2 regions of the Psychrobacillus sp. AK 1817 genome follow, and region 2 is predicted to be linked to the other one. Evidence: riboswitches for the same ligand, from Rfam matches in the RefSeq annotation. Region 2 holds a riboswitch; the other holds the start of a gene.
What was found. A riboswitch is a leader RNA that binds a small molecule or an ion and turns the genes downstream of it on or off. The one in region 2 is predicted to bind cobalamin.
Positions count from the first base shown of each region.

Region 1: linked by a shared signal. The riboswitch ahead of D0S48_RS11105 (ribonucleoside-diphosphate reductase subunit alpha) and the one ahead of D0S48_RS14395 (hypothetical protein) in region 2 are both predicted to bind cobalamin.

Region 1 covers NZ_CP031739.1:2,250,724-2,256,660, forward strand. The annotation lists gene D0S48_RS11100 (flavodoxin) at 1-147, opposite strand, end outside; gene D0S48_RS11105 (ribonucleoside-diphosphate reductase subunit alpha) at 135-2,360, opposite strand; cobalamin riboswitch at 2,518-2,697, opposite strand; gene D0S48_RS11110 (DUF418 domain-containing protein) at 2,905-4,107, opposite strand; gene D0S48_RS11115 (response regulator transcription factor) at 4,215-4,916, shown strand; gene D0S48_RS11120 (sensor histidine kinase) at 4,919-5,937, shown strand, end outside.
Region 2 covers NZ_CP031739.1:2,874,434-2,880,370, forward strand. The annotation lists gene D0S48_RS14370 (DegV family protein) at 1-336, opposite strand, end outside; gene D0S48_RS14375 (aminoglycoside adenylyltransferase domain-containing protein) at 483-1,280, shown strand; gene D0S48_RS14380 (GNAT family N-acetyltransferase) at 1,283-1,789, shown strand; gene D0S48_RS14385 (spore germination protein GerW family protein) at 1,803-2,198, shown strand; gene D0S48_RS14390 (VanZ family protein) at 2,220-2,693, opposite strand; cobalamin riboswitch at 2,828-3,019, shown strand; gene D0S48_RS14395 (hypothetical protein) at 3,190-3,729, shown strand; gene D0S48_RS14400 (ABC transporter substrate-binding protein) at 3,733-4,671, shown strand; gene D0S48_RS14405 (HAAS signaling domain-containing protein) at 4,794-5,039, shown strand; gene tatA (twin-arginine translocase TatA/TatE family subunit) at 5,458-5,688, opposite strand.

The DNA of each region.
Region 1 (5,937 bases), 620 kb from region 2:
TAGCTGTGGCACTATCCCATCACCTATTTCATACATGTCCACCATATAACCTTGTTCCTCTAAATTCACTTTTAATAGTTCAGCTATCTCTTCAGTATTCCCGCTATAGCTCAAATAACAAATGATGGTTTTCATTAGCTCGAACAAGACTCACATTCTACCAGTTCTATTGAAGTGGAACGTACATAATAAGTTGTTTTTAGACCACTATTCCAGGCATCTAAGTGTAGCGCTAACAATTCCTTAGCCTTAATAGTATTTTGAACATATAGATTTAGCGAAACACCTTGGTCGATATGTCTTTGACGGGCAGCATTTTGTTTTAACGTCCAATGCTGGTCGATAAAGTAAGCTGATTTGTAATACCATGTCGTCTCTGAATTTAAATCTGGGACTGTCACTGGAATTTTATAATCTTTCTTTTCCTCTGAATAGGTCTTTTGGAAAATCGGATCAATACTTGCCGTACTTCCCGCTAAAATGGAGGTAGATGAGTTTGGTGCAACCGCCATCAAATATCCATTTCGGATACCATTTTCAGCTACTTGCTCACGCAGACTTACCCATTCCTCTCCGTCATATTGACGGTTTTCAAAATAAGCCCCTGTTTGCCAATCAGAACCTTCGAATAAAGGGTAGGCCCCTTTTTCCTTCGCAAGATTTAAGGAAGCTTGAATCGTCAAATAGGCAATTCTTTCATATAAATTATCAGCAAGCTCTACTGCTTCCTCTGATTCCCAACGAATTTGCTTAAGGGCAAGTAAATGATGCCAACCAAACGTTCCAAGTCCAATTCCACGATACCTTGCGTTTGTGCGCTCTGCCTGTGGCACTGGAATCATGTTCATATCTATAACATTGTCTAACATTCTTACCTGGATGTTTATCAATCGTTCTAGTACATCCTCTGGTACTGCTTTACCTAAATTAATAGAAGAAAGGTTACAAACTACGAAATCACCAGGTTTTCTACGAGTTACAATCACATCGTCCTCTAGCTGGATGGATTCAAATTCAGTGGCACTTTGGTTTTGAAAAATTTCCGTACAAAGATTACTACTATAAATCATTCCAACATGCTTGTTTGGATTACGGCGATTCACTTCATCTCTATAAAACATAAATGGGACACCCGTTTCTAACTGGGATCGCATAATTCGCTTCATCAAATCTATTGCTGGAACTGTTTCTCGTGAAAGGCGATGATCCATTACACATTCTTCATACTTTTCTCTGAAAGAACCATCTCCACGTTTTTCATCATAAAAGTCTTCTAATGAGTAACCTTTGAGCTGACGAACCTCGTGAGGGTCAAACAAATGCCATTCTCCTCTTGCATCAACCTTTTCCATGAACAAATCTGGCAAGCATACACCAGTAAAAATATCATGTGCTCGAAGTCGTTCATCGCCATTATTTAGTCTTAAATCTAAAAATGTAAATATATCTTTATGCCACACATCCAAGTAAACAGCTACTGCACCTTGACGTTGGCCTAGCTGATCTACGCTGACAGCTGTATTGTTTAGTTGCTTTATCCATGGAAGAACCCCACTAGACGCTCCCACAAAACCTCTTATAGAAGAGCCACGGCTACGGACCTTGCCCATATAAACGCCTATTCCTCCTCCAAATTTAGAAAGTGTGGCTATGTCTGTGTTGCTATCATAAATTCCTTGTAGACTGTCATCAACCGTGTCGATAAAACAGCTAGAAAGCTGCCCGTGTGGCTTTCCTGCATTAGAAAGAGTCGGAGTAGCAACCGTCATATATAAATTGCTCATCGCCCAATAGGCTTCTTTAATTTTTTCTATGCGGTTTTCTTTTTCGTCCTTCATTAGCGTCATTGCAATAATCATCCAGCGTTCTTGTGGCAATTCTACAATAGTCTTATCAAAATCCTTCGCTACATAACGATCTAAAAGCGTTTTTAAAGCTATATATGTGAAGAGGAAGTCTCTTTCAGTAACGAGGATTTCTGCTAATTGCTCTAATTCCTCTGTAGAATAGGTTTCTATGATACGAGAATCATAAATTCCCTTAGCCGATAGCTTTTGAACGTTATCTGCAAACTTTGTATAGACTGCATCTGCCGTTGTATTTCTTCGTTCCGCTTGTTGCGAATATACTTCTGCTAAATAGATTCGAGCCGCCACAAATGTCCAATAAGGTTCATGTTCATCAAGAAAGCTCAGCGACTCTAAGGACATGGCTTTAGACCAGCTGGCAATATTGCCCTCTGGGTGTTTTTGTAGCCACTTGTCATGTGACCTCCTTAATGGTGCTATCTTTTCTTCCCCAAACTCCTGTGTTAATTGGTATAGTACCTGTTGTTTTTCTGTGTTTGAAATAGTGGTCATTTAGAATTCCTCCCTGTCTTTACATAACAAAAAAGCGATGGCTCTAGCCTCTTCGGCTGAGTCATCGCTCACGATTTTAAAGTAGGAAACAACAAGACGTATCGTTCGTTCAAAGATAGAGTCTCTCGCCCCCACCTCTCAACCCCCGAAGAAAGTGTTGCTTCACCGATAAACAGGCAGGTCTACTGGCTCGTGTTTCTTCCTTCTGCTGGCCTTCCCACGAAAAATCGCAGTGGCATATTCAACAGTCGTCCACACTTACAGTTGCGGGGACAGCTTCGGTATTTCACCGAATTCCCTTTTAAACCATAACGGTACCTTTTCATCGTATAAATACTATATATTGTGTTTTGATTACTTATATACCCTAACATATTGTGTTTAAACTTGTACATAGGTAAAAAGACTAGACGTTTGATACACAGCTTTATTTCTGTACATTAAACTAATTTCATATCCCTTTAATCGCTCTTTCTAATCTCTATTCTATATAAATTTTATAAGCTTTCGTAGCCGTATTATGAAAACTTACTTTCGTATTTATTCATACAGGCTTACCTTGCAGCTTTACCTTCTTTTTCTTAGCTTTCATATGACCGCTCCAGGAGAGGTTTGTACCCATTCGAAGAATCATTTCCAAGGGACCTCGTTTGAATACCTTCAAGTAGTAGTAGCTACCTATACATTGTAGAACAAAAATTACAAAGCCCAGCAAGACACTATTTAGCATGCCCAAAGAGCCAAATTGTCCTAAACCGTATCCGTAATAGATAAAAGTACAAATAACACTTTGCATAATGTAATTTGTTAAAGAAAGTTTCCCAACACTTTCAAAACCAATGAAAACCTTGTTACCTGAGAACTTTATAAATAGGATAGCAAATATACCAATATAGGATATACACAGTAATTGTGTACCCATTTGTAATAGAACTGCTGTCCAATTTGTTTCTTCTCCAATAATAGCGATAGATTTTAAAAGTAAACTAATTGGCAAAAGAGCCATACTTAATATATACCATTTTTGTTCTCGTTCCATGTGTAGAAATAAGCCACCCTTTGCAGCTGCCATACCAAACAAAAACATCGGTGACGTCAACAATGGTCCAAACAAAAGCATAAACAAGCTAAAAAATACTTTTTCCCCTTCACTTTCAAAATACAGTGGATCCTCTGTATTTCTGTGTTGCTTAATTTCCTCATAAGAGCCATTTTGATAGACTTCATTTGTAGTTTCTATGTATAATGATTGCTTTTCCAACTCTTCCTTACTTTTTTCTTCCATTCCATAACTAAGAGCACCAGTCAATACAAACAAAACAGTTCCCCATATAATTAAAGTTTTCTTTTTTCTATTTAAAAAAAGTAATAGGAATAATCCCATTAACCCGTAAAAGGCTAGAATATCCCCTTCCCATAAATAGGTTGAATGAAGTAAACCTAGAATAAAAAGAAATATAAAACGTCTCCATAAATGCCTTTTTACTTTTCCGTTCTTTATTTTAATTGATTCTGCTAGTTTTATTAATGAAAAACCAAACAAAAAAGTGAATATCGGCATAAAACTACCTTCTACTGCTATTTTAAGAATAGCATAAATAGTCTTGTCTGTGGCAGAAGCCGTAAAGTACTCTAATTCTTCCTTTCCCCATATACCGTAATGGAAAATTAACAAATTCGCTAATAATATACCAAACAAACTGATTCCTCTTAAAGCATCTATAAAACGCACTCTTTCTTCTTTCATCATGAAACCTCCTAAAAATATCTCTTAGTTAGTATAAAATGGTAAGCTTATAATAAATTGAAACTAACCTTACAGAAACCTTAAATATTTCTAGGAGTGATTTACTAATGGAAGAAACTAATATTTTGATAGTTGAAGACGAGCTTGCTATCGCTGAGATGGTAGAAATTATTTTAAGAAAAGAAAATTTTCGACATATTGATATTTGTGAAACTTACCCGAAGGCAAGTAATTATATTTCCAATATGCATTATGATTTATATATTCTCGATATAATGCTTCCGGATGGAGTGGGACTTGATTTAGCTAAACAAATTCGTTTTAAATCCGATGCTCCTATATTTTTTCTAACAGCAAAAGAAAGTGATGCTGACAAAATAAGAGGATTTATGAATGGAGCTGACGATTACATAACAAAACCTTTTAATCCACTGGAATTAGCTGCTCGAGTGAAAGCACACATGAAACGCTATACTTCTTCCTTTAAAGCTTCCGATGAAAAAGTATATAAATTTGGCCATTTTTTGTTAGATAAAAGAAGCGCAGAACTTACTGTGAACGGAGAAAAAAGCATTGTTACGGGCAAACTATTTCATTTACTACTCCTATTTTGTGAAAACGCCGGACAGATTTTATCTAAGGAGCAAATTTTTCTTTCTATCTGGGGAGAAGACAGTTATATAGATGACAACACAATCATGGTACATATACGGAGACTCCGAGAGAAGATTGAACAAAACCCTAGTAATCCTAAACAGCTGATTACAATTAGAGGGATTGGCTATAAGCTCCTAAACGAGGAGAAATAGTAATGAGACTTTCAAGTAAAATATCTCTAAGATTTTTAGTTTATTTTGTTGTATTTTATGCTGTATTATTTTTAGTCACATTTGGAATGTTTGCTTATATCATTTTCGATTTGCTTTCAAAGGAAGCTATCTCAGATATTCGTGCATTGGAAGCCTTTGAAATAGAAAGTGACATTGCAAAACAACCGGATGGCAGCTATGTATTTTCGGAGGACTTTATTAAATTGGCTAAGCAAAACTCCGGCCATTTATATCTTGTAGACCAAGCAGGCGAAGTACTTGCAACTACTGAACAAGAAATACTATCTATTGAATGGGTTGCCATACAGAAACAAGATCACGCTGTTTGGGAGTTAACAGACCAGCTGTTCTTACTTTTCATAGAAAACCAACCTGTAGATTTGTTGCTCGGTAAACTTTACATTAATAATAAAATTCAAATGAACGATGAGCTGGAAAAGGAGTTTTCATCTGTAGATGCAGCCGTTGAAATATATAACCAAGATGGGATAAGAGAAGAAATCCTTTATGGAGATGTATATAAAGCATTAAGTAGCATGGAGATAGTTACAAATAGTCAGGATTACTTTGAAAGAAAAGAAATTACTGCCTTTCAAACGATGGAAAACGGAAAAGTCCTAGTAGTACGAATGCCAAATACTAATTATCATCCCTTTGAACCAGCATTAATAGATACTATGAAAAAGCTAGTGTTCTCCATTTTAGCGTTCCATCTCTTCCTGTTTATCTTTACTATTCTTTTTTCCATTTGGATTGGATATCGATTTGGTCGTCCCTTACTATATTTCTTACATAGAATTGAAAAATTAAGCGTAAAGGACTACGATCCTCCAAATGACAAAAGATTACGTTCCCCAAAATCCGGTAGATTTAAACGAAAATACCGTATATACGAGGAAGTGGACAAGTCACTAGCTAGGTTAGCAAATACATTAAAAAGTAACGAAGAGAAAATAATAAAAACGGAAAAACTAAGAGAGGATTGGATCACTGGTCTCTC
Region 2 (5,937 bases):
GTCAAAATTTGCCATTTTAGAGGCGGTTTGTGAACTGTTGTAGGTTCCTGACAACTCACTGGAAGTGTGGACAGCAATAGCACAGTCGTATCCTTGTGCTTTCAAGTCTTTATACAATTGCACCATCTCACCAATCGGAGGCTGAGATGTTTTAGGATGAACTTTGGCGGTCCTTAATTTGTCGTAGAATTCATCGTGTGTCATATCAATTGTTTCTTTGAATGCACCCTCTTCAAAAACAATATTTAATGGCAAGACATGTATATTATGTTTTTCTATAAATGATTGTTCCAATAAAGCAGCAGTATCAGTTATCCAAGCAACTTTTTTATTCACAGTTTGATAATCTCCTCAATAAAAATTAATTTGTTAGCGCTAATGTAACCTAGTCTTATTTATTGGAATAGTGTTACTTGTCATGTTTTGTCGAAATTTCGGAACCTGGGACATATTTTGAACATATTTAGTAGGAGGAAACAACAGTGGGACATGTATTGCCGAATCCTGTTCATGACATAATGCAAAAATATTTACAGGCATTAAATGCCTCCTTACCAAGTGCCATTATTGAAGGTGTTTATATGTATGGTTCTATTGCGTTAGGAGCTTTTGATGAAAAGAAGAGTGATGTAGACTTTATCGTTTTATTAAAAAGATCGGCAAATGAACAAGAAGTAGAAATTATAAAAGATATCCATTTTCATATATCTAAAGAGAAATTAGGGGCTCGGATGGATGGAATGTATATTCAAACAGCTGACCTGGGTAAAAAAAACGATATTCTCCTGCCGTATCCTTATTGCTCAGACGGTGAAGTAAAAGTTGGCCATTGGGATATCAATCATGTAACTTGGTGGATTTTAAAGAAACATGGGATTGCATTACAAGGAAGTCCAATTCATGAGTTAAACATTTCTACTACATGGGAGGATGTCTTAGGAACGTTAAAATATAATATCAACGAATATTGGTATAAGAAATCCAAAGAAATACCTAATTCATTGCCTGATGATATGGTGGAGTTTGTCACAACTACTATTTGTAGAATTCTTTATTCTCTTAAGTACCAACAGATTATTTCAAAAAAAGAAGCTCTAGAAAAGGGATTAGTTATATTACCTTATCGTTGGCATACTTTACTAAAAGAAGGGATGAGGATACGGTCATCAGAGCAGCTCCCCTCACTTTTCGACACAGAAAGCTCTCGTGCAGAAGCCTGCAAAGATTTTATATTATACGCACACGAAATATGTAATGAAGGTTTTTTTATGGAGGTTTAGGAATGGATATTAGAAGATTAATAGATGTAGATGCCATTGCTTATTGGGAACTAAGGCTAGAGGCTCTGCAAAACAGTCCAGAGGCATTTGGAACAAGCTATGAAGAGGCTCTTCAAAGAGAAAATCCAATTGAACGAGTAAAAGATAATTTCAAGGTAAATGGAAATTATACGTTCGGTGCGTTTGAAGAAGATAAATTAATCGGTATGGTTACTCTAGCACAAGAGAGTTCCTTAAAAATGAAGCATAGGGCAAATATTTTTGCCATGTATGTAAGCTCAAAGGGAAGAAGAAAAGGTGTAGGAAAAGCCCTAATGGAGCAAGCCATTAACCAGGCAAGAGAAACTAATGAAATAGAAAAGATTAATCTATCTGTTGTGTCGAGTAATGAATCCGCAAAAAATTTATATTTACAATTAGGTTTTAAGGTGTTCGGAGTAGAAGAAATGGCTTTAAAGGATAGAGACGTCTATTACGAAGAACATCACATGACACTTATTCTAAATTAAAGGAGATAATCTAATGGAGGAAAAATCAAGTAACCTAGAAAAACTGGGGGGAAAGCTACCATTATTTCAGTCCCCCGTCCGTTCTATTTTCGAAAAGTTTTCCAGAGAAAAAGATGTATCTCTTATATACGGAGAACCGATTGTATTGGAGAACAAAAGAATCTTACCTGTTGCCAAAGTAAATTATTTTGTAGGTGGAGGCGGAGGTGGCGCGATTTCAGATGAAGAAAATTCTACAGGTCAAGGAGAAGGAGGCGGTGGTGCCTTTTCGATAAAACCGGTTGGAGTATATGAAATCACTGCGGAGAAAGTTAAATTCAAGCCCGCCCTTCCGATTAATCAAATACTTACTGTTTTTTCAGTAGTCACGCTAGGGATTGTTTTCTTGTTGAGAAAAAGATGTAAATAGTTAGGGAAAAAACGCTTCCTTCTAAAGGTTTGCGTTTTTTCTATGCTTTAACCATTGAACAAACGTTAGCAGAAGCATGACAAAAATAGCTCCGCATGTATCTAATAGAACATCCTGAAGAAGAGCAGATCGTCCACTCGTAAAGGATTGATGGAATTCATCTGCAACTGCTAGAAGAAAGGTAATCATTATTGCAGTAAGTTTTCGATATTTTCTCTTCGGCAAAGCAATATAAATAGCTAAACTAATCAAACCAAAATAAAAAAAGTGGACTCCTTTTCTTATTAAGAATTCGACAAATGCATAGTAGCCACGTTCCTCGACAGAAACATAGAATCCCCAATAAGGAATATGAAATAATGATAAAAAGGACTCCAATGGCTTGCTTGGAAGCCACTCTTTAAGCACAGCCTCCAAAGACTGTTGCTCGGAAGTCTGCCCGGAGGCTATAAATACAAAGACAAGTAAAAGTAAAAGTGGAATAAATTTTTTCATATAAAAACAGTAGCATAAATTGAAGTAGAAACAAAATAATTGCAGACTTTATAGCTAATAAAAGAGTAAAAAGCTGGTTGTTTCACAAGCTTCTATCACCAATTGAAAGGCTATGGTACACTTACGATAAGTGAATAATTTTGCAGGGAAAAGGTGCTGACTTGTCAGCTTAATTAGGGAATTCGGTGAAAAACCGAAGCTGTATCCGCAACTGTAAATGCTGATGAAATAAGAAAAATACCACTGTTGGCCAAAAGCCAATGGGAAGGTTCTTAGAGTAAAATGATGCATGAGCCAGGAGACCGGCCTTTTCTTGAACGTATAAATACTCTTCGGAAGTTAAGGGGTTGTACGGCACGTTTCTATTTTCGATTAAATTTCTAACGATAAATAGGTATTGCGCCGCCCTTTTTTGGGGTGGCGTTTTTTTGTGCTGTAAGAAGTTGAGTATTGTATTGCCGAAAATTCACAAATAACTTGGAAAGGGGGCAGAGCATTGAAAAAAGACATGCGATATATTTGTTATCCATTTATGAGAGAAAAGCCGTCTACCGTAGACTTTGAGATTCGAACAGACTCATTGACCACACGTATTGGATTGGCCGCTTCTTTAACAAAAGATATTCCAAGAGTTTACGAGGATTTAATGTATCTGGCACCGATGGCATATCACGTAAATGGTTCTGTTAGAGGGAAGCTAGCAATCACTGAAGAGGATTTACAAATTCTAAGTGATATGTATGATTTCTACGTAAGTGAGGTGGAAGGAAGAGTAGATATATTCGTACTTCCACAAGGCTCAACAGCTGCATGTGAATTACACGTGTGTCGTAGTGAAGCAAAAAAATCTGTAAGGGCTTTACATAAAGTTTCAGTAGAAAGAGAAGTACCAGAAATTTTGTTTGATTACACACAGCTATTAGCAAATGTATTGTTTGCAATGGCGGTATATGTAAATAAGCATCATGAAGTAGAAGAAATTCAATTTGTCAGTAAATCATATCCGATGAGAAAAAAGAAAAAAGTGGAGGATTAACAAATGAATAAACAATTAAGGAATTGGTTAGCGGTACTAATACTTTCTATCTTACTTGTAGGCTGCCAAGAGGCTGAAAAAAATACAGCTGTTGAAACAGATTCTGTACAAGAAGTAAAAGAATATACTGTAACGGATGATATGGGGAAAGAAGTTACATTCGAAGAAGTTCCGGAAACGATTGTGTCTCTACAACCAAGTAACACAGAAATCCTGTTTGCCCTTGGTGTAGGAGATAAAATTGTTGGAGCTACAGAATACGATACCTATCCAGAAGAGGCACTAGAAATTGAACGAGTTTCCGATTCTATGAAGTTCAACGCAGAACGTATTTTAGAGATAAATCCAGATGTTGTGATTGCTTATACAACTGGATCTGAGGAAGAGCTTAAAGTGTTGGAAGACGCGGGGTTAGATGTTTTTGTCATTCAATCGGCGCTATCATTTGAAGACGTCTATGGAGATATTGAACAGTTGGCCGCAGTAATGGGAGTAGAGGATAAAGGAACGGATCTTGTTGCCTCTATTAAAACTACTATTCAAAGTGTTCAGGACAAAGTATCAGGTGTAAGCGATCAGAAACACGTCTACTTTGAAATCAGCCCATCTCCAGAAATTTTTACAACAGGAAAAAATACTTTCCAACAAGAAGTTTTGAGTAAAGCTACAGTTGTAAATATTTTTGGAGACCAAGAGGGATGGATTAAATTATCTGAGGAAGATGTCATTAAGAAAAATCCTCCGATTATCTTGACTACCGTAAATTATGTAGAAGATCCAATTGGTGAGATTAAGGCTCGTCCAGGCTGGAATCAGTTGGAGGCAGTGCAAAACAACGCCATTTTCCAATTAGATCAGGACATTATGTCTCGCCCAGGGCCACGAATTGGTGAAGCTGTAGAACTAGTAGCTAAAACCGTTTACCCAGAGATATTTGAATAAAATAGAAGTTGGTCTCGTTTTGAGGAGACCAACTTCTTTTGTTTTAAAACAGGTACCTTGCAATGAATAATAGTGTTATGGTATAGTACTATCTAATGAATAGTACCGAGGGAGAGAGAGATATGACAGCGAATGTTTATATTGAGATGTTAGGAAAAGAGCTTTATATGTTGAATACAAAGGAACGCCAAGCAATAGTTCGAGATTTCCAAAAGTATTTTTGTGATTTGTTAAAAGAGGGACAAACTGAGCAAGCAATAATTGAATCATTAGGAGCACCATCGTATATAGCAAGGGAATTACTTAAGGCTTACTCAGAAGAGGAAATGATATTAACAGAAGTGGAATATGAAGGCGCATATATATAAAATGCTACAAAGGTTAGTTACCCTTCGTAGCACAATTTCATTTACAATCGTTTAGTAAGCTGAACTAGTTCAACTTTTTTATATTACAGGAATCCAAATCTCCGAATAACAGTTTGGATCAGATGGGTCATCATCTGTATACACTTCCATCTCTGGTGTTCCGTGAACTTCAAAGATTGCCCACTTTGGTGCTGGTATTTCCAGTGTATCCAGATTTTTCTGGTGTGTCGCCTTTATAACTGCCCCCTATCCAATAATCCATCATACTGTCGACTTCAAAATTTTCTCCCATCACACAAACACCAAGAGCACCTTTTATTTCTTCGTTATTTAAAGAAATAATGAAACAACAAGCTCTTGTTTAGATTCTTGTAGATTAATCTAGCAACGTATATTAACACATGCAAAAAGCCACCTATTATAGAAATAGGTGGCTTTTTGCATTAGATATTTTTTTAGTTTCTGTTTCTTTGTCTTCTATTCTAAATTCTTCTGCAACCTCGTCCGCTATATCTTTAGTTGAGTTTTTAAATTCTTCTAACGTCTCTCCAACTGCTCTACCCAATTGAGGTAATTTTTTCGGACCGAACACGATTAAAGCAATAATTAATATGATGATTAAACCAAGTGTTCCGATATTTGGTATTATACTCTCTCCCATACTGATTCTATATACTGTCACGTGGTTTTTGCAAAAGTAGTTAATCTTACAAAAAAAGGTTTTTTTGTATCAATAAAACATTATATTCCTACGTTTAAATTTGTAAATATTTTGGTATTAAAAATAATCAAATTGTGTGAGCTGGAAAAGTCTCTTCGATATAAAACACTCCTTTTTCCCTTCTATAACTTTCTATAAATTGTTTATACCACTAGTCCTTTAGCGTTTTTCAATCAC